DNA from 3 places in the Enterobacter sp. MG-EB028 genome. Region 3 is predicted to be linked to each of the others. Evidence: predicted binding sites of a transcription regulator. Region 3 holds the regulator's gene; each other region holds the start of a gene.
The links. The regulator PurR, encoded in region 3, represses purine synthesis genes. The targets are predictions, from matches to a motif close to CANGCAAACGTTTGCNTG.
Positions count from the first base shown of each region.

Region 1: the regulator PurR is predicted to act here: its motif matches at 4,025-4,042, upstream of cvpA (colicin V production protein).
Region 2: the regulator PurR is predicted to act here: its motif matches at 3,609-3,626, upstream of ACR42C_RS08030 (amino acid aminotransferase).

Region 1 is NZ_CP195079.1:3,375,478-3,382,131, reverse strand. It holds gene truA (tRNA pseudouridine(38-40) synthase TruA) at 1-71, shown strand, start outside; gene ACR42C_RS15990 (DedA family protein) at 100-759, shown strand; gene accD (acetyl-CoA carboxylase, carboxyltransferase subunit beta) at 914-1,819, shown strand; gene folC (bifunctional tetrahydrofolate synthase/dihydrofolate synthase) at 1,890-3,158, shown strand; gene dedD (cell division protein DedD) at 3,148-3,846, shown strand; gene cvpA (colicin V production protein) at 4,098-4,586, shown strand; gene purF (amidophosphoribosyltransferase) at 4,620-6,137, shown strand; gene ACR42C_RS15960 (UbiX family flavin prenyltransferase) at 6,226-6,654, shown strand, end outside.
Region 2 is NZ_CP195079.1:1,711,464-1,718,117, reverse strand. It holds gene pncB (nicotinate phosphoribosyltransferase) at 1-200, shown strand, start outside; gene asnS (asparagine--tRNA ligase) at 366-1,766, shown strand; gene ACR42C_RS08040 (hypothetical protein) at 1,842-1,991, opposite strand; gene ACR42C_RS08035 (porin) at 2,372-3,505, shown strand; gene ACR42C_RS08030 (amino acid aminotransferase) at 3,690-4,880, shown strand; gene ACR42C_RS08025 (MBL fold metallo-hydrolase) at 4,928-5,575, opposite strand; gene mepK (peptidoglycan L,D-endopeptidase MepK) at 5,596-6,147, opposite strand; gene ldtD (L,D-transpeptidase) at 6,322-6,654, opposite strand, start outside.
Region 3 is NZ_CP195079.1:2,088,004-2,094,657, reverse strand. It holds gene ACR42C_RS09980 (MFS transporter) at 1-358, opposite strand, end outside; gene cydH (cytochrome bd-I oxidase subunit CydH) at 522-611, opposite strand; gene purR (HTH-type transcriptional repressor PurR) at 909-1,934, shown strand; gene punR (DNA-binding transcriptional activator PunR) at 1,937-2,863, opposite strand; gene punC (purine nucleoside transporter PunC) at 2,978-4,168, shown strand; gene cfa (cyclopropane fatty acyl phospholipid synthase) at 4,467-5,615, shown strand; gene ACR42C_RS09950 (riboflavin synthase) at 5,647-6,288, opposite strand; gene mdtK (MdtK family multidrug efflux MATE transporter) at 6,513-6,654, shown strand, end outside.

The DNA of each region.
Region 1 (6,654 bases), 1.3 Mb from region 3:
TCTCTGTAGACTATCCGGATCGGTTTGACCTGCCAAAACCGCCAATGGGCCCGCTGTTTTTAGCGGACTAAACAAAGGTGCAATTAAGGCTTAGACAATATGGACGTAATACGTTTTCTGATTGATTTCATTCTGCATATTGATGTTCACCTGGCGGAGCTGGTGGCGCAGTACGGCGTCTGGGTTTACGCCATTCTGTTCCTCATTCTGTTCTGTGAAACCGGGCTGGTCGTTACGCCGTTCCTGCCTGGCGACTCGCTGCTGTTTGTAGCCGGCGCGTTATCGGCGTTGCCCACCAATGATTTGAACGTGCATCTGATGGTGGTATTGATGGTGATCGCCGCGATTGTCGGGGATGCTGTCAACTATACGATTGGCAGAGTGTTCGGTGAGCGCTTGTTCAGCAATCCTGATTCAAAAATTTTCCGCCGCAGCTATTTAGACAAGACTCATGCCTTCTACGAACGTCATGGTGGAAAAACCATTATCCTTGCGCGTTTTGTGCCTATTGTGCGCACATTTGCACCGTTTGTGGCGGGAATGGGGCATATGTCCTATCGTCATTTTGCAATGTATAACGTCGCAGGCGCGCTGCTGTGGGTGCTACTGTTTACCTATGCAGGGTACCTGTTTGGCGATTTGCCGGTGGTTCAGGAAAACCTTAAGTTACTGATTGTAGCGATTATTGTGCTTTCCGTTCTGCCGGGCGTTATCGAAATCATTCGTCACAAACGTGCGGCGGCAAAACAAGCGAAGTAAATGCACACTGGCGGTTCGACCACTTTTTTATCCAAAGTTTCGGGCTGTTATGTTTTAATGTGCAACATTCATGGTCTGTTGGAGGCAAAAATGGCATTATTCGCCTCTTATAGCAAAACTGGCATACGACCAGGTTCAGGCAGAAAGGTTATCAATGAGCTGGATTGAACGAATTAAAAGCAACATTACCCCGACGCGCAAAGCGAGCATTCCTGAAGGGGTATGGACGAAGTGTGATAGCTGCGGCCAGGTTCTGTATCGTGCAGAACTGGAGCGCAATCTTGAGGTGTGTCCGAAGTGCGACCACCATATGCGTATGTCGGCGCGCAACCGCCTGCATAGCCTGCTGGACGAAGGTTCTCTGGTAGAACTGGGCAGTGAACTGGAGCCAAAAGATGTGCTCAAGTTCCGCGATTCCAAAAAATACAAAGATCGTCTGGCCTCTGCACAGAAAGAGACCGGCGAGAAAGACGCGCTGATCGTCATGAAAGGCACCCTGCATGAGATGCCGGTTGTTGCCGCTGCGTTTGAGTTCTCCTTTATGGGCGGCTCTATGGGCTCCGTGGTGGGCGCGCGCTTTGTGCGTGCCGTTGAGCAGGCGCTGGAAGACAACTGCCCGCTGATCTGCTTCTCTGCCTCTGGCGGTGCACGTATGCAGGAAGCGCTGATGTCCTTGATGCAGATGGCGAAAACCTCTGCAGCGCTGGCGAAAATGCAGGAGCGCGGTCTGCCGTACATCTCCGTGCTGACTGACCCAACCATGGGTGGCGTCTCTGCAAGCTTCGCGATGCTGGGCGACCTGAACATCGCTGAGCCAAAAGCGCTGATCGGCTTTGCCGGTCCTCGCGTCATCGAGCAGACCGTTCGTGAAAAGCTGCCGCCTGGCTTCCAGCGCAGTGAGTTCCTCATTGAGAAAGGCGCTATCGACATGATCGTCCGCCGCCCTGAAATGCGCCTGAAACTGGCCAGCATTCTGGCGAAGCTGATGAATCTGCCAGCGCCGAACCCGGATGAGCCGCGCGAAGGCGTGGTGGTACCGGATCAGGAACCCGAGGCCTGATAACTGAAAAGGGCAGGGCCAGATGGCGCTGCCCTTTTGCTTTATAACCTGTTAATGACAACCGGGCATTATGGAAAATAAAAGCATTCCCCAAGCCACGTCGCCCCTGGCCGCGTGGCTTTCTTATCTGGAAAACCTGCACAGTAAAACAATCGATATGGGGCTTGATCGCGTAAGTCAGGTTGCCGCGCGTCTCGACGTGCTGAAACCGGCGCCTTTCGTGTTTACCGTAGCCGGCACTAACGGTAAAGGCACCACCTGCCGCACGCTGGAATCTGTTCTGATGGCGGCGGGTTACAAAGTTGGCGTCTACAGCTCCCCGCATCTGGTGCGTTACACCGAGCGCGTTCGCGTGCAAAACAGCGAGCTGGCGGAATCTGCCCATACGGCGTCGTTCGCGGCTATCGAAGCGGCGCGCGGGGAAACCTCATTAACTTATTTCGAATACGGTACCCTGTCGGCGCTGTGGCTGTTTAAACAGGCGCAGCTGGACGTGGTAATTCTGGAAGTTGGCCTGGGCGGGCGTCTGGATGCAACCAATATGGTGGATGCGGACGTGGCGGTGGTCACCAGCATCGCGCTGGATCACACTGACTGGCTGGGCCCGGACCGTGAAAGTATTGGCCGCGAAAAGGCCGGTATATTCCGCGCAAATAAGCCCGCCGTGGTCGGCGAGCCGGACATGCCGCACACCATCGCTGATGTAGCAAACGAGAAGGGCGCACGGCTCCTGCGCCGCGGCGTTGACTGGCAGTATGAGGTACAGGACAACGGCTGGCGCTTCAGCGATGCACAGGGTGCGCTGGACAACCTGCCGCTGCCGCAGGTACCACAGCCGAACGCGGCCACCGCGCTGGCGGCACTGCGCGCCAGCGGATTAGCGGTCAGCGAGCAGGCTATCCGCGACGGTATTCAGAGCGCAATTCTGCCGGGGCGTTTCCAGATCGTCAGCGAGTCACCGCGTCTGATCCTGGACGTGGCGCACAACCCGCATGCGGCGGCGTATCTCGCAGGACGTCTCAAATCGTTACCAAAAACCGGGCGCGTGCTGGCGGTTATCGGTATGCTTCATGATAAAGATATCGGCGGGACGCTGGCCTGCATGGAGAGTGTGGTCGATAGCTGGTATTGTGCTCCTCTGGAGGGGCCGCGCGGCGCGACCGCTGAGCAGCTGATGGAACATCTCGGCAAAGGCGCAATCTACAGTAGCGTGGCGCAGGCCTGGCATGCCGCGATGGCGGAGGCTAAACCAGAAGATACCGTGCTGGTGTGTGGCTCTTTCCACACGGTGGCACATGTCATGGAAGTGATGGACGCGGGGAGAACCGGTGGCGAGTAAGTTTCAGAACCGTTTAACAGGAACCATTGTGCTGGTCGCGCTCGGGGTAATTATTCTTCCCGGGCTGCTCGACGGGCAGAAAAAACATTATCAGGACGAGTTTGCAGCCATTCCGCTGGTGCCGAAGCCGGGCGATCGTGATGAACCGGATATGCTGCCTGCGGCGACGCAGGCGCTGCCTGCTCAGCCGCCTGAAGGGGCGGCGGAAGAAGTCCGCGCGGGCGATGCCGCTGCACCGTCACTCGATCCGTCGCGTCTGGCGGCGAATAACAACATCGAGATCGATCCGGTACCGGTAGAGAAGCCTAAGCCTGTTGAAAAACCGAAGCCGGTAGAGAAACCGCAGCCGAAGCCACAGCAACAGCCACAGCGGGATAAAGCGGCAGAGCAGCTGGCTGCAGCGTCTGAAACTCCACCTCCGGCGAAGCAAGACGCGGCCCCGACCGGCAAAGCCTACGTTGTGCAGCTGGGGGCGCTGAAAAACGCCGATAAAGTCAACGAGGTTGTCGGTAAACTGCGCAGCGCGGGATATCGCGTTTACACTTCACCTTCCACGCCGGTGCAGGGTAAAATTACCCGTATTCTCGTGGGGCCGGAAGCGTCGAAAGACAAGCTGAAGGGGTCGCTCGGCGAGCTGAAGCAGATCTCCGGGCTGAGCGGTGTGGTGATGAGCTACAGCGCGAACTGATAAGATCTATCCCTCACCCCGGCCCTCTCCCCAAAGGGGAGAGGGTGAAAGTCGCATCGAGCGCGTTTGTATCATACTGCATCGTACCGTCCCCTCTCCCCTTGGGGAGAGGGTTAGGGTGAGGGGCGTTGAACATTTTTTCAGCGCCTTTTTTATTTACGCGCGGGAAGGAAATCCCTACGCAAACGTTTTCTTTTTCTGTTAGAATTCGCCCCGAACTGGATGACAGGGCGTTTAATCGTGGGACACATATGGTCTGGATTGATTACGCCATCATTGCGGTGATTGGTTTTTCCTGTCTGGTTAGCCTGATCCGTGGCTTTGTTCGTGAAGCGTTATCGCTGGTAACCTGGGGTTGTGCTTTCTTTGTTGCCAGTCATTACTACACTTACCTGTCTGTCTGGTTCACGGGCTTTGAAGATGAACTGGTCCGAAATGGAATCGCCATCGCGGTGCTGTTTATCGCGACGCTGATTGTCGGCGCTATCGTGAATTATGTGATAGGTCAGCTGGTCGAGAAAACCGGTCTGTCAGGAACGGACAGGGTACTCGGCATCTGTTTCGGGGCGTTGCGAGGCGTGCTGATTGTGGCCGCGATCCTGTTCTTCCTGGATACCTTCACCGGGTTCTCCAAAAGTGAAGACTGGCAGAAATCGCAGCTCATTCCAGAATTCAGCTTCATCATCAGATGGTTCTTTGACTATCTGCAAAGCTCGTCGAGTTTTTTGCCCAGGGCATAAACCCTGAGATGTGGCTTAACGAGGAAAAGACGAATGTGCGGTATTGTCGGTATCGCCGGTTTCATGCCGGTAAACCAGTCGATTTATGACGCGTTAACGGTGCTTCAGCACCGTGGGCAGGATGCTGCGGGTATCATCACCATTGATGCAAACAACTGCTTCCGTTTACGTAAGGCGAATGGCCTGGTAAACGATGTGTTTGAAGCCCGCCATATGCAGCGTCTGCAAGGTAATATGGGGATCGGTCACGTTCGTTATCCTACTGCTGGCAGTTCCAGCGCCTCTGAGGCACAGCCTTTCTACGTCAACTCGCCGTATGGCATCACGCTTGCCCATAACGGCAACCTGACCAACGCCCATGAGCTGCGTAAGAAGCTGTTCGAAGAGAAACGTCGCCACATTAACACCACCTCTGATTCAGAAATCCTGCTCAATGTGTTCGCCAGCGAGCTGGATAACTTCCGTCATTACCCGCTGGAAGCAGACAATATCTTCGCTGCCATTGCTGCGACCAACCGCCAGATCCGCGGTGCGTACGCCTGCGTGGCGATGATCATCGGTCACGGTATGGTTGCCTTCCGCGATCCAAACGGCATTCGTCCGCTGGTGCTGGGTAAGCGCGACCTTGGCGATGGCCGTACCGAATATATGGTTGCCTCTGAGAGCGTGGCGCTGGATACCCTGGGCTTCGAATTCCTGCGCGACGTTGCGCCGGGCGAAGCGGTCTATATCACTGAGAAGGGCCAGCTGTTTACCCGCCAGTGTGCTGACAACCCGGTCAGCAACCCGTGCCTGTTTGAATACGTCTACTTCGCCCGTCCGGATTCGTTCATCGACAAAATCTCCGTATACAGCGCGCGCGTGAACATGGGCACGAAGCTCGGCGAGAAGATTGCCCGCGAGTGGGACGATCTCGACATCGACGTGGTTATTCCTATCCCGGAAACCTCCTGCGATATCGCCCTGGAAATTGCCCGCATTCTGGAAAAGCCATACCGTCAGGGCTTCGTGAAAAACCGCTACGTTGGCCGCACCTTTATCATGCCGGGCCAGCATCTGCGCCGTAAGTCCGTGCGCCGTAAGCTGAACGCCAACCGCGCGGAATTCCGCGACAAGAACGTTCTGCTGGTGGATGACTCCATCGTTCGCGGCACCACCTCTGAGCAGATTATCGAGATGGCGCGCGAAGCGGGTGCGAAGAAAGTCTACCTGGCATCTGCCGCGCCGGAAATTCGCTTTCCGAACGTGTACGGCATCGATATGCCAACCGCCAACGAGCTGATTGCTCACGGTCGCGAAGTGGACGAAATTCGCCAGATCATCGGTGCCGACGGCCTGATTTTCCAGGATCTGAACGATCTCATCGACGCGGTGCGCGCCGAGAACCCGGAAATTCAGCAGTTCGAATGCTCCGTGTTTAACGGCGTCTACGTGACGAAAGACGTTGACCAGCAGTACCTTGACTATCTTGATTCGCTGCGCAATGACGATGCGAAAGCCGTTCAGCTGCAAAACGATCTCGAAAGCTTAGAGATGCACAACGAAGGTTGATCTCTTCGCAGGTGAGGGCGCGTGCCCTCACTTGCAACTCCCCGCAAAATCCTGCACAGTCAGCCCAGAAATCAGCAAGGGCGAAATCATGAAACGACTCATTATTGGCATCAGCGGTGCCAGCGGCGCGATTTACGGCGTACGCCTGCTACAGGTTTTGCGTAACGTGGCAGAAGTGGAAACGCATCTGGTGATGAGCCAGGCGGCGCGACAAACCCTCTCCCTTGAAACGGATCTTTCCCTGCGCGATGTCCAGGCACTGGCAGACGTGGTTCACGATGCCCGCGATATCGCCGCCAGCATCTCCTCAGGCTCGTTTAAAACCGCCGGCATGGTTATCCTGCCCTGCTCAATTAAAACGCTCTCCGGGATTGTGAACAGCTATACCGACACCCTGGTGACGCGCGCGGCGGACGTGGTGCTGAAGGAGCGTCGCCCGCTGGTGCTCTGCGTGCGGGAAACGCCGCTGCATCTGGGCCATCTGCGCTTAATGACCCAGGCCGCCGAGTTGGGCGCG
Region 2 (6,654 bases), 380 kb from region 3:
GCTTCGGGATCGGTACCCGGTTGACCTGCGACATTCCTCAGGTAAAACCTCTGAATATCGTTATAAAGCTGGTGGAATGTAACGGCAAGCCGGTGGCAAAGCTTTCCGACAGCCCGGGTAAAACCATCTGCCATGACAAAGCGTTTGTCCGCGCATTGCGCAAAGCGTTCGATCTCCCTCAGATCAAAAAAGCCAGTTAAGCGCTTACGGGAGCCTTCAGGGCTCCCTTCCCTTATTTATTTCTCAATTCTTCTCTTTTGACTGCGAAATTTACTTGTCTGATAGCGGATGGCAGGTAACATAGATATCCCCCCATAAGGGTGGACAAGTGTTTATTTTTTCCGACTATTAACAGAGAGAATATTATGAGCGTTGTGCCTGTAGCCGACGTACTCCAGGGCCGTGTCGCCGTTGACCAGGAGGTCACCGTGCGCGGATGGGTGCGTACTCGCCGAGATTCTAAAGCTGGCATCTCCTTCCTTGCCGTCTATGACGGTTCCTGCTTTGATCCTGTACAGGCCGTCATTAATAATTCTCTGCCCAATTACAATGATGACGTTCTGCGCCTGACGACGGGCTGTTCCGTTATCGTCACCGGTGTGGTTGTGGCATCCCCGGGTCAGGGACAGAGCTTCGAGATCCAGGCCTCTGCGATTGAAGTGACCGGCTGGGTTGAAGATCCAGACACCTACCCGATGGCGGCAAAACGTCACAGCATTGAATACCTGCGTGAAGTGGCGCACCTGCGTCCGCGTACCAACCTGATTGGTGCGGTGGCCCGCGTGCGTCATACGCTGGCCCAGGCGCTGCATCGCTTCTTCGATGAGCAGGGTTATTTCTGGGTGTCTACCCCGCTGATCACCGCATCCGATACGGAAGGTGCAGGCGAAATGTTCCGCGTCTCGACGCTGGACATGGAAAACCTGCCGCGCACGCCGGAAGGTAAAGTGGACTATGACAAAGACTTCTTTGGTAAAGAAGCCTTCCTGACGGTATCCGGCCAGCTCAACGGCGAAACCTACGCCTGTGCGCTGTCTAAGATCTACACCTTCGGCCCAACCTTCCGCGCCGAAAACTCCAACACCAGCCGCCACCTGGCGGAGTTCTGGATGCTGGAGCCGGAAGTGGCGTTTGCCGATCTGAATGACGTTGCAGGTCTCGCAGAAGCGATGCTGAAGTACGTATTCAAAGCGGTTCTGGAAGAGCGTCCTGACGACATGAAATTCTTCGCAGAGCGCGTAGACAGCGATGCGGTGGCGCGTCTGGAGCGTTTCGTCTCCGCCGACTTTGCGCAGGTGGACTATACCGACGCGGTAGCGATCCTTGAAAAATGCGGTGAGAAGTTCGAGAACCCGGTTTACTGGGGCGTCGATCTGGCGTCTGAGCACGAACGCTATCTCGCCGAGAAACATTTCAAAGCGCCGGTTGTCGTTAAAAACTACCCGAAAGACATTAAGGCCTTCTATATGCGTCTTAACGAAGACGGGAAAACCGTGGCAGCGATGGACGTACTGGCGCCGGGCATCGGTGAAATCATCGGTGGTTCTCAGCGTGAAGAACGTCTGGACGTGCTTGACGCGCGCATGGAAGAGATGGGTCTCAACCCTGCGGACTACAGCTGGTATCGCGATCTGCGCCGTTATGGCACCGTTCCGCACGCAGGGTTCGGTCTGGGCTTCGAGCGTCTGATCGCCTACGTAACCGGTGTTCAGAACGTGCGTGACGTGATTCCGTTCCCGCGTACTCCGCGCAACGCCAGCTTCTAAGTAACACAACAGACAATGGCCAGCATTTGCTGGCCATTATTTTATTCTGCCTTGTCAGTTTTTGTCAGCGTAAAGTCAGCGTTTATAAACCACCACCCCGTCACAACCACTACCTGTTACGTTTTGTTTCCGCGAAATATCCAGCCACAAAAAATAAACCTCAGTCTTATTGCGATTATTACAGCCTGAAGTAATAGCACAAATTTCAACCAATTTTTCAGCCATCCAGAAGTCTTTCTATGGTCATAAGAAAAAACGAGTCGTTTAACATTCGTTTATAGGAATTGCCTTTATTCAAATTAAACATAAGGAATTCATATATATAGGAAAGGTGCTGTTGCTTAGTTCGCCAGGCCGCTCTGAAATTTGAGATGGTTCACAAAGTTCCTAAAAATACATATTTAGTTACATATATTTTCTTTCTGTAACTCAATCTTGAGAATTGTAGCACTTTCAGGCTAGCGAAACGCTTCGGTGAATGGAAAGATGCCTGTCAGATACATAAAGACACCTAACTCTCATCAATAGTTCCGGAAATATTTATTGACAGAATTTATTGACGGCAGTGGCGAGTGTCATAAAAAAACCAATGAGGGTAATAAATAATGATGAAGCGCAATATTCTGGCAGTGGTAATCCCTGCCCTGCTGGTAGCCGGTGCAGCTAACGCTGCAGAAATCTATAACAAGAACGGCAACAAACTGGATCTGTACGGAAAAATTAACGCTGAGCGTGATTTCGTTACCAACGGCGATAATACCAACAACGCAGACTCCACCTACGCGCAGATCGGTTTCAAAGGCGAAACTCAGATCAACGACCAACTGACCGGTTATGGCCAGTGGGAATACCGTGCACTGGCCAGCTCAGCTGAAAGTGAGCAGTCTTCAAACAACTCTACCCGTACTCGTCTGGCTTTCGCGGGTCTGAAAATGGCTGACGCTGGCAGCATCGACTATGGCCGTAACTACGGCATCGTATACGATGTTGAGTCTTACACCGACATGGCGCCAACCTGGTCCGGCGAAACCTGGGGCGGTGGTTATGTTGATAACTACATGACCAGCCGTTCTACTGGCCTGCTGACCTACCGTAACAGCGATTTCTTCGGTCTGGTTGATGGTCTGAGCTTCGGTATCCAGTACCAGGCTAAAAACGAGCGTGCTGATCTGCGTCGTGCCAACGGCGACGGTGTTGGTTACTCTGTGGGTTACGACTTCGGCGGTGGCTTTGGTCTGACCGGCGCATACAGTAATGCTAACCGTACTCTCGACCAGAAAGCTGATGGCAAAGGCGACAAAGCTGAAGCATGGGCAATCGGTGGTAAATACGATGCTAACAGCCTGTATCTGGCAGCTGTGTACGCAGAAACTCGCAACATGAGCATCCTGGGTAACAGCACCGGTTCCAATACTCCGGATGCTAATGGTGACGTGTTCAACGTAGCGAACAAAACCCAGAACTTCGAAGTTATCGCTCAGTACCAGTTCGATTTCGGCCTGCGTCCATCCCTGTCCTACGTGCAGAGTAAAGGTAAAAACCTGAACACCGTAGCCGGCGGCGATGCAGATCTGGCTAAATACGTTGAAGTAGGCGCAACTTACTACTTCAATAAAAACTTCAACGTGTCTGCTGACTACCGTATCAACCTGATCGACGAAGATCAGGCCAAGCGCACTGGCGGCGGCTGGGTTGGTACCGACGACCAACTGGGTCTGGCTGCAGTTTACCAGTTCTAATCAGAACACCACTTTGTTATATGCATAATGAACAGGGCTTCGGCCCTGTTTTTTTATGCCTGACAGAAAATAATGGCGACTTTTGAAAAGCCGCACGCTTTTCGTCGCAAACGGTTGGCATTTTGTAAATCTACCGTTAACCTGATAGCGGATTTCACTTCTGTAATCACAATGGAACTTCGTCATGTTTGAGAACATTACCGCCGCTCCTGCCGACCCTATTCTGGGCCTGGCCGATCTGTTTCGTGCCGACGACCGCCCTGGCAAAATCAACCTGGGAATTGGTGTATATAAAGATGAAACCGGCAAAACTCCGGTACTGACCAGCGTTAAGAAAGCTGAGCAGTATCTGCTGGAAAATGAAACCACCAAAAACTACCTCGGTATTGATGGTATCCCTGAATTTGGTCGCTGCACCCAGGAGCTGCTGTTCGGTAAAGGCAGCGCAATTGTGAGTGACAAACGTGCGCGCACGGCGCAGACCCCTGGCGGTACCGGCGCGCTGCGCGTTGCGGCGGATTTCCTTGCGAAAAACACCTCTGTTAAGCGCGTATGGGTGAGCAACCCAAGCTGGCCGAACCACAAGAGCGTCTTTAACTCTGCGGGCCTGGAAGTGCGGGAATATGCTTACTACGACGCGGCGAACCACGCTCTGGACTTTGACGGCCTGCTGGCAAGCCTGAGCGAAGCGCAGGCGGGTGACGTGGTGCTGTTCCACGGCTGCTGCCACAACCCGACCGGTATCGATCCAACGCTTGAGCAGTGGGAACACCTGGCGAAGCTCTCCGTTGAGAAAGGCTGGCTGCCGCTGTTTGACTTTGCTTACCAGGGCTTCGCCCGCGGTCTGGAAGAAGATGCCGAAGGCCTGCGCGCGTTCGCAGCCGTGCATCAGGAGCTGATCGTTGCAAGCTCCTACTCCAAGAACTTTGGTCTGTACAATGAGCGTGTAGGTGCCTGTACGCTGGTTGCGGCTAACGATGAAACCGCCGATCGCGCCTTCAGCCAGATGAAATCCGTTATCCGCGCTAACTACTCTAACCCGCCGGCACACGGTGCGTCTGTTGTTGCGACCATTCTGAGCAACGATGCGCTGCGCGCGATCTGGGAACAAGAGCTGAACGATATGCGTCAGCGTATCCAGCGCATGCGCCTGCTGTTTGTGAACACCCTGGCTGAGAAAGGCGCAGACCGCGACTTCAGCTTCATCATCAAACAGAACGGCATGTTCTCGTTCAGCGGCCTGACCAAAGAGCAGGTTCTTCGTCTGCGCGAAGAGTTCGGCGTATACGCCGTAGCCTCTGGCCGCGTGAACGTTGCAGGCATGACCCCTGACAACATGGCGCCACTGTGCGAAGCGATTGTCGCCGTCCTGTAATAGCGCCCACAAAAAAGCCTGCGTTAAGCAGGCTTTTTTTATGCTGGTTACCAGACAGGCATTTCATCCTGAAGGAACGGGTTATGGAGCCGTTCATAGCCCAGCGTCGACATCGGACCGTGTCCTGCGATAAACGTTACGTCATCACCCAGCGGCAATAACTTCTGTTTGATCGACTGAATCAGCTGCCCGTGATCGCCACGCGGAAAATCGCTGCGTCCTACGCCACCTTTGAAAATCACATCGCCGGATATCAGCAGACGGGACTGGTCGTCAAAGAAGACGATATGGCCTGGCGTATGCCCAGGACAATGCAACACCTGTAAAGTCACATTCCCTACGTTAACGCGCTCTCCTTCGTTTAGCCAACGATCGGGCGTCAAAGGCAGACACTCATCAAGGCCAAACATGCGGCTTTGGGCGGGTAACCCCTGCAGCCAGAACTCATCCTCTTTTTCCGGGCCGATAATCGGCACACCGTAATATTTAGCCAGTTCAGCCGCTGCACCCACATGGTCGAGGTGACCATGCGTCAGTAAAATCTGCATCAGCGTCACGCCGCTGTCGGCAACTTCCTGCTTGATTTTCTCAGCGTCACCGCCGGGATCGACAAGCGCGGCCAGTTTGGTTTGTTCGCACCAGATTAATGAACAGTTCTGGGAGAACGCGGTAACCGGAATAATACGATAGTTCATACTGCTCCTGTGTTTCGTTATTACCAGTGCCGAACCGGCCCGGTATCAATATGCACAAAGTTGCTACGTGGGTAATATCCTACACCACCAGCGCGCATAGATAACGCGGCTTTGCGAATATTGGCTAACGAAACGCCTTCAATATGGAAATCCATTGCCTGTCCCTTCGTGTGGTAGCTTTTTTTCGCTACCCCACGGCTATGGGCGCGCAGTTCATTATTGGTATCAATCGAGCGATAACCAGAAATAAGCTGCACCGGCTTGCTGGTGCCCAGCAGGCCCTGAAGGCGGAAAAGCTGATCAAACAGTCCAGGGTCGATGGCTTTTACTTTATTCGCGCGGAAATCACGGAAAAAATGGTTGAGTCTTGCTAATTCATCCTGAATATAGCCTCTGCCATCGAAAAACTCCGCTTTTAGCGACTCACCGGTGTGAAGATTGCTGAGCGTTAAAACGCGCGGACGAGGTGTCGAGAGGGTGGCAAATGCTGGCGTCGGTAAGATGGCCGCTGCGCCAAGCGCAACACCACCTAACGCCAGCAGCTTGCGGCGATTAGCGTCAAATTTGTCCATGATAATCAGGTCTACAGGTCAAAGAAATCGTAATATGCTTAGCGCACGAAGGGCACCTTAACTGGCAAAACGGGGTACGTCAAGGCGCCCAACCCCAGTGAATACGCGGCTTACAGCGATATTGGCCCCGATTCACCATAACTTACGACAATCATTTTTCCCGAACTGCTTCATTTACCTGATTAATTGTTCCGCTTTTGGCAAAATTTGTGCGCCGGATCGCGCGGTGAGATCATAATTGTAAATATCTGTACGGTACTGAGTGCGCCCGTCTTCGCCCACAAACGCCGTCAGATAGTAAAGATTGACCGGAATGTTGTGGCGAATATTCACGTAGCGCGTATCCCCTTGCTTCAGGGCGTCAGAAATACGCGTATCGTTCCAGCCCGCATCCTGCAACAGCATGTTGGCCAGCTCCGAAGCTTTATTCACGCGCACGCAGCCTGAACTCAGTGCCCGGGTATCTTTCTGGAACAGATTGTGGTTCGGCGTATCGTGCAGATAGAT
Region 3 (6,654 bases):
TTGCGGCCACGACCGAGCCCAGCCCAAAGAACGCGCCGTGGTTCAGGCTGGTCAGAATGCGCGACAGCATCAGGGTAGTGTAGTCCGGCGAAATGGCCGAAAGCACGTTGCCCAGAGTGAAAATCGCCATCAGGAAAATCAGCGCATTGCGGCGCGCCCGGTGAGAAAGCAGAAGCGTCATCAGCGGCGCCCCCACCATCACGCCGATGGCGTAGGCGCTGATTAACATGCCTGCCGCAGGGATCGAGACGTCTACGCCCCGGGCAATAACAGGCAGTAACCCCATCGGGGAGAATTCAGTGGTGCCAATCCCAAAAGCGCCAATCGCCAGGGCCAGCAGGGGAAAATTGATTTTCATGCGTCAACTCCGGATGCCGTGTCATGTGGTGACACAGAACAAAGAAGCGGAAAGCATGACATCAATCACAAAAAATGAGAAGTTAACAAAATGGCAAAAGATTTTTGCCAGAGAAGTAACAATCGCGGCGATGGGGAGGGAGAAGGCTCTCCCTCCGCGTAAATCAGTGCAGTGCAGCCGTCAGACCGGCCGCGACAATCAGAGCCAGCACAACAACGGTGGTGAACAGCGAAAACTTCAGATCGGAACTCATCAATTTTTCTCCTTTTAATCCCCCCACGAAAAGTGAGCTTGCTCATTTTTGCACAGATTCCGTCAAAAATCTTCCTGGATTTATACTGATAACCACTTTACCTCTTCCCCTTTTCATCAAGATAGGCCAAAATTCCACGCTAAATTTATTAGCGTACCGGCCATTGACCCCCTCCTGACGTCCCGTGTCGTTTTCCTGGCGTGCCGCAATCCAAAATTGCGTGATAAGGGTGAGAGAAGGCAAACGTTTACCTTCAAGTTTTTCAGGAGCTTAGGATATGGTCTGGAGTGACATTTAATGGCAACAATTAAAGACGTAGCAAAACGCGCAAACGTTTCCACTACAACCGTATCACATGTAATTAACAAAACCCGCTTCGTGGCGGAAGAGACGCGCAACGCGGTCTGGGCAGCAATCAAAGAGCTGCACTATTCGCCAAGCGCGGTTGCGCGCAGCCTCAAGGTCAATCACACCAAGTCCATTGGATTGCTGGCGACCAGCAGTGAAGCGGCCTATTTTGCCGAGATCATTGAAGCGGTGGAGAAAAACTGCTTCCAGAAAGGCTATACCCTGATTCTCGGCAACGCATGGAACAGCATTGAAAAACAGCGCGCCTACCTGTCGATGATGGCGCAAAAGCGCGTGGATGGCCTGCTGGTAATGTGTTCCGAGTACCCGGAATCCGTGCTGTCGATGCTGGAAGAGTATCGCCATATTCCGATGGTGGTGATGGACTGGGGCGAAGCGCGCGCGGATTTCACCGATTCGGTTATCGATAACGCCTTTGAGGGCGGCTATATGGCCGGCCGTTATCTGATTGAGCGCGGCCATCGCGAGATTGGCGTGATCCCGGGTCCGCTGGAGCGCAACACCGGCGCGGGCCGTCTGGCCGGCTTTATGAAAGCGATGGAAGAAGCGCTGATTACCGTGCCGGAAAACTGGATCGTGCAGGGCGACTTTGAGCCGGAATCAGGCTACCGCGCGATGCAGCAGATCGTCTCCCAGCCGCACCGCCCGACCGCCGTCTTCTGCGGGGGGGACATCATGGCGATGGGCGCCCTCTGTGCGGCCGACGAGCTGGGTCTGCGCGTCCCGCAGGACATCTCCGTGATCGGGTATGACAACGTGCGCAACGCGCGCTTCTTCACGCCAGCGTTGACCACCATTCACCAGCCGAAAGATTCGCTGGGTGAAACCGCCTTCAATATGCTGCTGGACAGGATCGTCAACAAACGTGAAGAGTCGCAGTCCATTGAAGTTCACCCTCGCCTTATCGAACGCCGTTCCGTTGCGGATGGCCCGTTCCGCGACTACCGTCGTTAATCTCATTGCGGAGCCAGCCAGGCTGGCTCCCTCAGCCACTCCCGGTTAAGCGTTTCGCTGTCCCCCAGATAATCCAGAAGCCAGGCCATCGCCGGCGAAACATCATTTTGTTGCCAGGTGAGGCAGCAGGCCGCATCCGGGAACGGATTCTCCAGGGCCAGCTCAACCCACTCACCGGTGTCGATTCGCGGTCGCGCAAAATGAACGGGTACCATCGCGACGCAGAGCCCGGCGCTGAGGCACGTCGCCGACGATTCCCAGTCAGGGGCCACCACCCGCCGCTGGTTGTCCAAAAGCCAGGTGATACGCTTGGGCAGCGAGCGGGAGGTATCCTCCAGCACCAGCGACGGCCAGCCGCGCAGCGTATCATCGCTCAGCGGCCCTTCCATCTTCGCCAGCGGATGATCGCTTGCCACCACGCATTTCCAGCTCAGCATCCCCATATCACGAAAGGCGTAACGCCCCCCGACCGGGATCGCCTGCGTGGCCCCAATGGCCATCTCTGCCCTGCCGTCCGCCAGCGCATCCCAGACGCCGTTGAACACCTCCTGCGAAACCCGCAGTTCGACGTCAGAAAAATGACGGTAGAAATCGACAATCATCTGCCGGGTGCGCTCGGGCTTAACGATGTTATCCACCGCAATGGAAAGGTGTCCCCGCCAGCCGTTCGCGATCTGCTGGCACTGCTCGCGGGTGATCTGCATTTTTTTGATAACAGAACGCCCTTCCTTCAAAAACCACGCCCCAGCAGGCGTTAATTCCACATCACGATGCCGCCGTTCAAACAGCGGTACCGCCAGCCACTCCTCAAGCTGACGTACGGTATAGCTGATAGCCGAAGGGACGCGGTGCAGCTCCTGCGCCGCCCCGCTAAAGCTGCCGTTACGTGCGACAGCATCGACCACTTCAAGAGAATAATCTGACCACATTTTCTGCCTGCAAAAAATTTGAATGCACCCGCCAAATATTAGCGTTTCACAAGCGGCTTTGCACTCCCTACACTCAGCGCCAACGTATACCTGCCTCCTCAGGAGAATAAAACAGTGCAACCCAGGAAAGGTTTTTTAGTCTGGCTCGGCGGCTTAAGCGTGCTGGGCTTTTTGGCCACCGATATGTACCTGCCGGCTTTCGCCGCCATGCAGGAAGATTTGCAAACCCCTGCTGCCGCCATCAGCGCCAGCCTGAGCCTGTTCCTTGCCGGTTTTGCCTTCGCGCAGCTGCTCTGGGGACCGCTTTCGGATCGCTTCGGCCGTAAACCGGTACTGCTGCTGGGTCTGGCCATTTTTGCCGTGGGCTGCCTGGGAATGCTATGGGTGCGCGATGCCACCTGGCTGCTGGTACTGCGGTTTGTTCAGGCGGTCGGCGTCTGTGCCGCTGCCGTGACCTGGCAGGCGCTGGTCACCGACTACTACCCGGCAAACCGCACCAACCGTATTTTCGCCACCATTATGCCGCTGGTAGGGCTTTCACCTGCCCTTGCTCCGCTGCTGGGTAGTTGGATCCTCGCGCACTTTGACTGGCAGGCCATCTTTGCCACGCTGTTTGCCATCACGCTGGTGCTGATGCTGCCGGCATTCGCCCTCAAGCCCGCGCATAAAAAAGAGGTGCACGCAGACGCGAAGCCGATCACCTTCACCTCCCTGCTCAGCACCAAAGCGTATCGCGGCAACGTTCTGATCTATGCCGCCTGCTCGGCAAGCTTCTTCGCGTGGCTCACCGGTTCGCCGTTCATTCTGCACGATATAGGCTACAGCCCTGCAGCCATCGGCCTGAGCTATGTTCCACAGACTATCGCGTTCCTGGTGGGCGGGTATGGCTGCCGCGCGGCGCTGCAAAAGTGGGAAGGTCAGCAGATGCTGCCATGGCTGCTGGTGCTGTATGCGCTGAGCGTCATCGGGACCTGGGCCGTTGGCTTTATTCCGGGTGCCGGTCTGGCCGAAATTTTGATTCCATTCTGCGTGATGGCCGTCGCGAACGGGGCGATCTACCCTATCGTGGTGGCGCAGGCGCTGCGTCCGTTCCCGCAGGCGACAGGCCGCGCGGCCGCGCTGCAGAACACCCTGCAACTGGGGCTGTGCTTCCTGGCAAGTCTGGTAGTCTCAGCGCTGATTGCCACGCCGCTGCTGACGACAACCAGCGTAATGCTGGCTACCGTTGCGCTGGCCGTCATAGGCTATCGCATGCAGGCTGCCGCGCAGGATGAGAGTACGCAGGTTGAAACCTCGCACGCCTGATCGCACCAGGAACTATGTTAATTTTCAGTGATTAGGTTGCTAAGAATTTTCTATTGAATCACCAAATTTTGAGGCCTATACTAAATTTGGTTCGATTAAATACGATAAATATTAAGTGTTAACGGGAGCCGGAGTGCTCCCGTTTTACCATGGAAGGCATTTCGGCAAGGGTTATCTCCCTTCCTCTGTTCTACGTCGGATACTAGCCTCGCGGTATTTACCGTGAGATTTCTCACAAACCAAAAAAAGCGTCTACGCTGTTTTAAGGTTCTGATCACAGTAGGGTGATGGAGAAGCTATGAGTTCATCGTGTATAGAAGAAGTCAGCGTTCCGGACGATAACTGGTCCCGGATCGTCAGTGAACTGTTAGGTCGGGCAGGCATCACTATCAATGGATCATCGCCATCCGATCCTCAGGTTAAACATCCCGATTTTTATAAACGCGTGTTGCGGGAGGGATCGTTAGGTCTGGGAGAAAGCTATATGGACGGCTGGTGGGAGTGCGAACGGCTGGATACCTTTTTCGCCAGCGTGCTGCGTGCCGGTCTGGAAAAACAGCTCCCTCGCAATCTGAAAGACACCCTGCGTGTCGCCTCTGCCCGCCTGTTTAATCTGCAAAGTAAAAAACGTGCGTGGATCGTCGGCAAAGAGCATTACGATCTCGGCAACGATCTGTTCAGCCGCATGCTGGACCCCTTCATGCAATACTCCTGCGCCTACTGGAAAGAGGCGTCGACGCTTGAAGAGGCTCAGCAGGCCAAGCTGCGCCTGATTAGCGAGAAATTGCAGCTACAGCCCGGCATGCGCGTGCTGGATATCGGCTGCGGCTGGGGCGGACTGGCGTATTTTATGGCGAAGCACTACGGCGTCAGCGTGGTCGGCGTGACGATCTCAGCAGAACAGCAAAAAATGGCGCGAGAGCGCTGTCAGGATCTTGATGTGGATATTCGGCTGCAGGACTACCGTGACCTGAATGAGCAGTTTGACCGGATCGTTTCCGTCGGCATGTTCGAGCACGTGGGGCCAAAAAACTACGACACCTACTTTGAGGTGGTGGACCGTAATCTGAAACCGGACGGCATCTTCCTGCTGCATACCATCGGCTCGAAGCGGACCGACAATAACGTCGACCCGTGGATCAACAAATACATCTTTCCGAATGGCTGTTTACCGTCCGTTCGCCAGATTGCCAACGCCAGCGAATCCCATTTCGTCATGGAAGACTGGCATAACTTCGGCGCGGATTACGACACCACGTTAATGGCCTGGCATGCGCGTTTTCAGGAAGCCTGGCCTGAAATTGCGGACAACTATTCTGAACGATTCAAGCGGATGTTTAGCTATTATCTGAATGCCTGCGCGGGGGCGTTTCGCGCGCGCGATATTCAGCTCTGGCAGGTTGTTTTCAGCCGAGGGATTGAACACGGCTTGCGGGTCGCACGCTAGAAAAATACCCCCGGCAAGCCGGGGGTATTTTTTATTCTTCTTCTACAGCTTTAATTATTGCGGCTTCTTTTGCGGCCAGCACGCGCTCAACGGTATCTACAACCGCCTGGGTTTGCGGATCGATTTCGATATTCACGCGATGCCCCAGTTTTTTCGAACCCAGCGTGGTGCGCTGCAGCGTCTCGGGAATTAAATGCACGCAAAAACGCGTCGGAGTAACTTCTCCTACCGTCAGACTAATCCCATCAATGCCAATAAACCCTTTATAGAGGATGTATTTCATTAATGACGGGTCCTGCACTTTAAACCAGATTTGACGGTTATTTTCTGATGTAACGATTTTCGCCACTTCGGCGGTGGTCATGATGTGCCCGGACATCAGGTGGCCGCCAATCTCGTCGCTGAACTTCGCCGCGCGCTCAACGTTGACGGTGTCCCCCACCACCAGCTCGCCCAGGTTGGTAATACGCAGCGTCTCTTTCATTAAATCAAAGCTAATCTGGTTGCCATTAATTTCGGTGACGGTCAGGCAGCAGCCGTTATGGGCAACCGAGGCGCCGGTTTCGATGCCGTCGAGCATATATTCCGGCAGCTCTACAACATGCGTACGAAAATTAGGTTTTTCATCAATGGACACCACTTTGGCGGTGCCCTGCACAATACCAGTAAACATGCTTACAACTCCTGTTTTTTCCGGACGGTGGTAACACCGTTTAATCCCACCACAATAACAGTTGGAAAAACAGGTTGCCAGCGGAGCGCATTTTCTGGCGATTTTTTCACTAGATAAATAGCTAAAGCCCGCTACAATAGCTGGCACCCCCCTGCATTTTCTTCTTGCTGCCAGTTACGGCGGCTTTTTTGTCTCTCATATAACTACAAAATAAAGGTGTTCACGTGCAGAAGTACATGAATGAAGCGCGCCAGTTATTGGCACTGGCTATACCAGTGATCGTCGCGCAAGTGGCCCAGACCGCAATGGGATTTGTGGATACGGTAATGGCAGGTGGCTACAGCGCCACCGATATGGCGGCCGTTG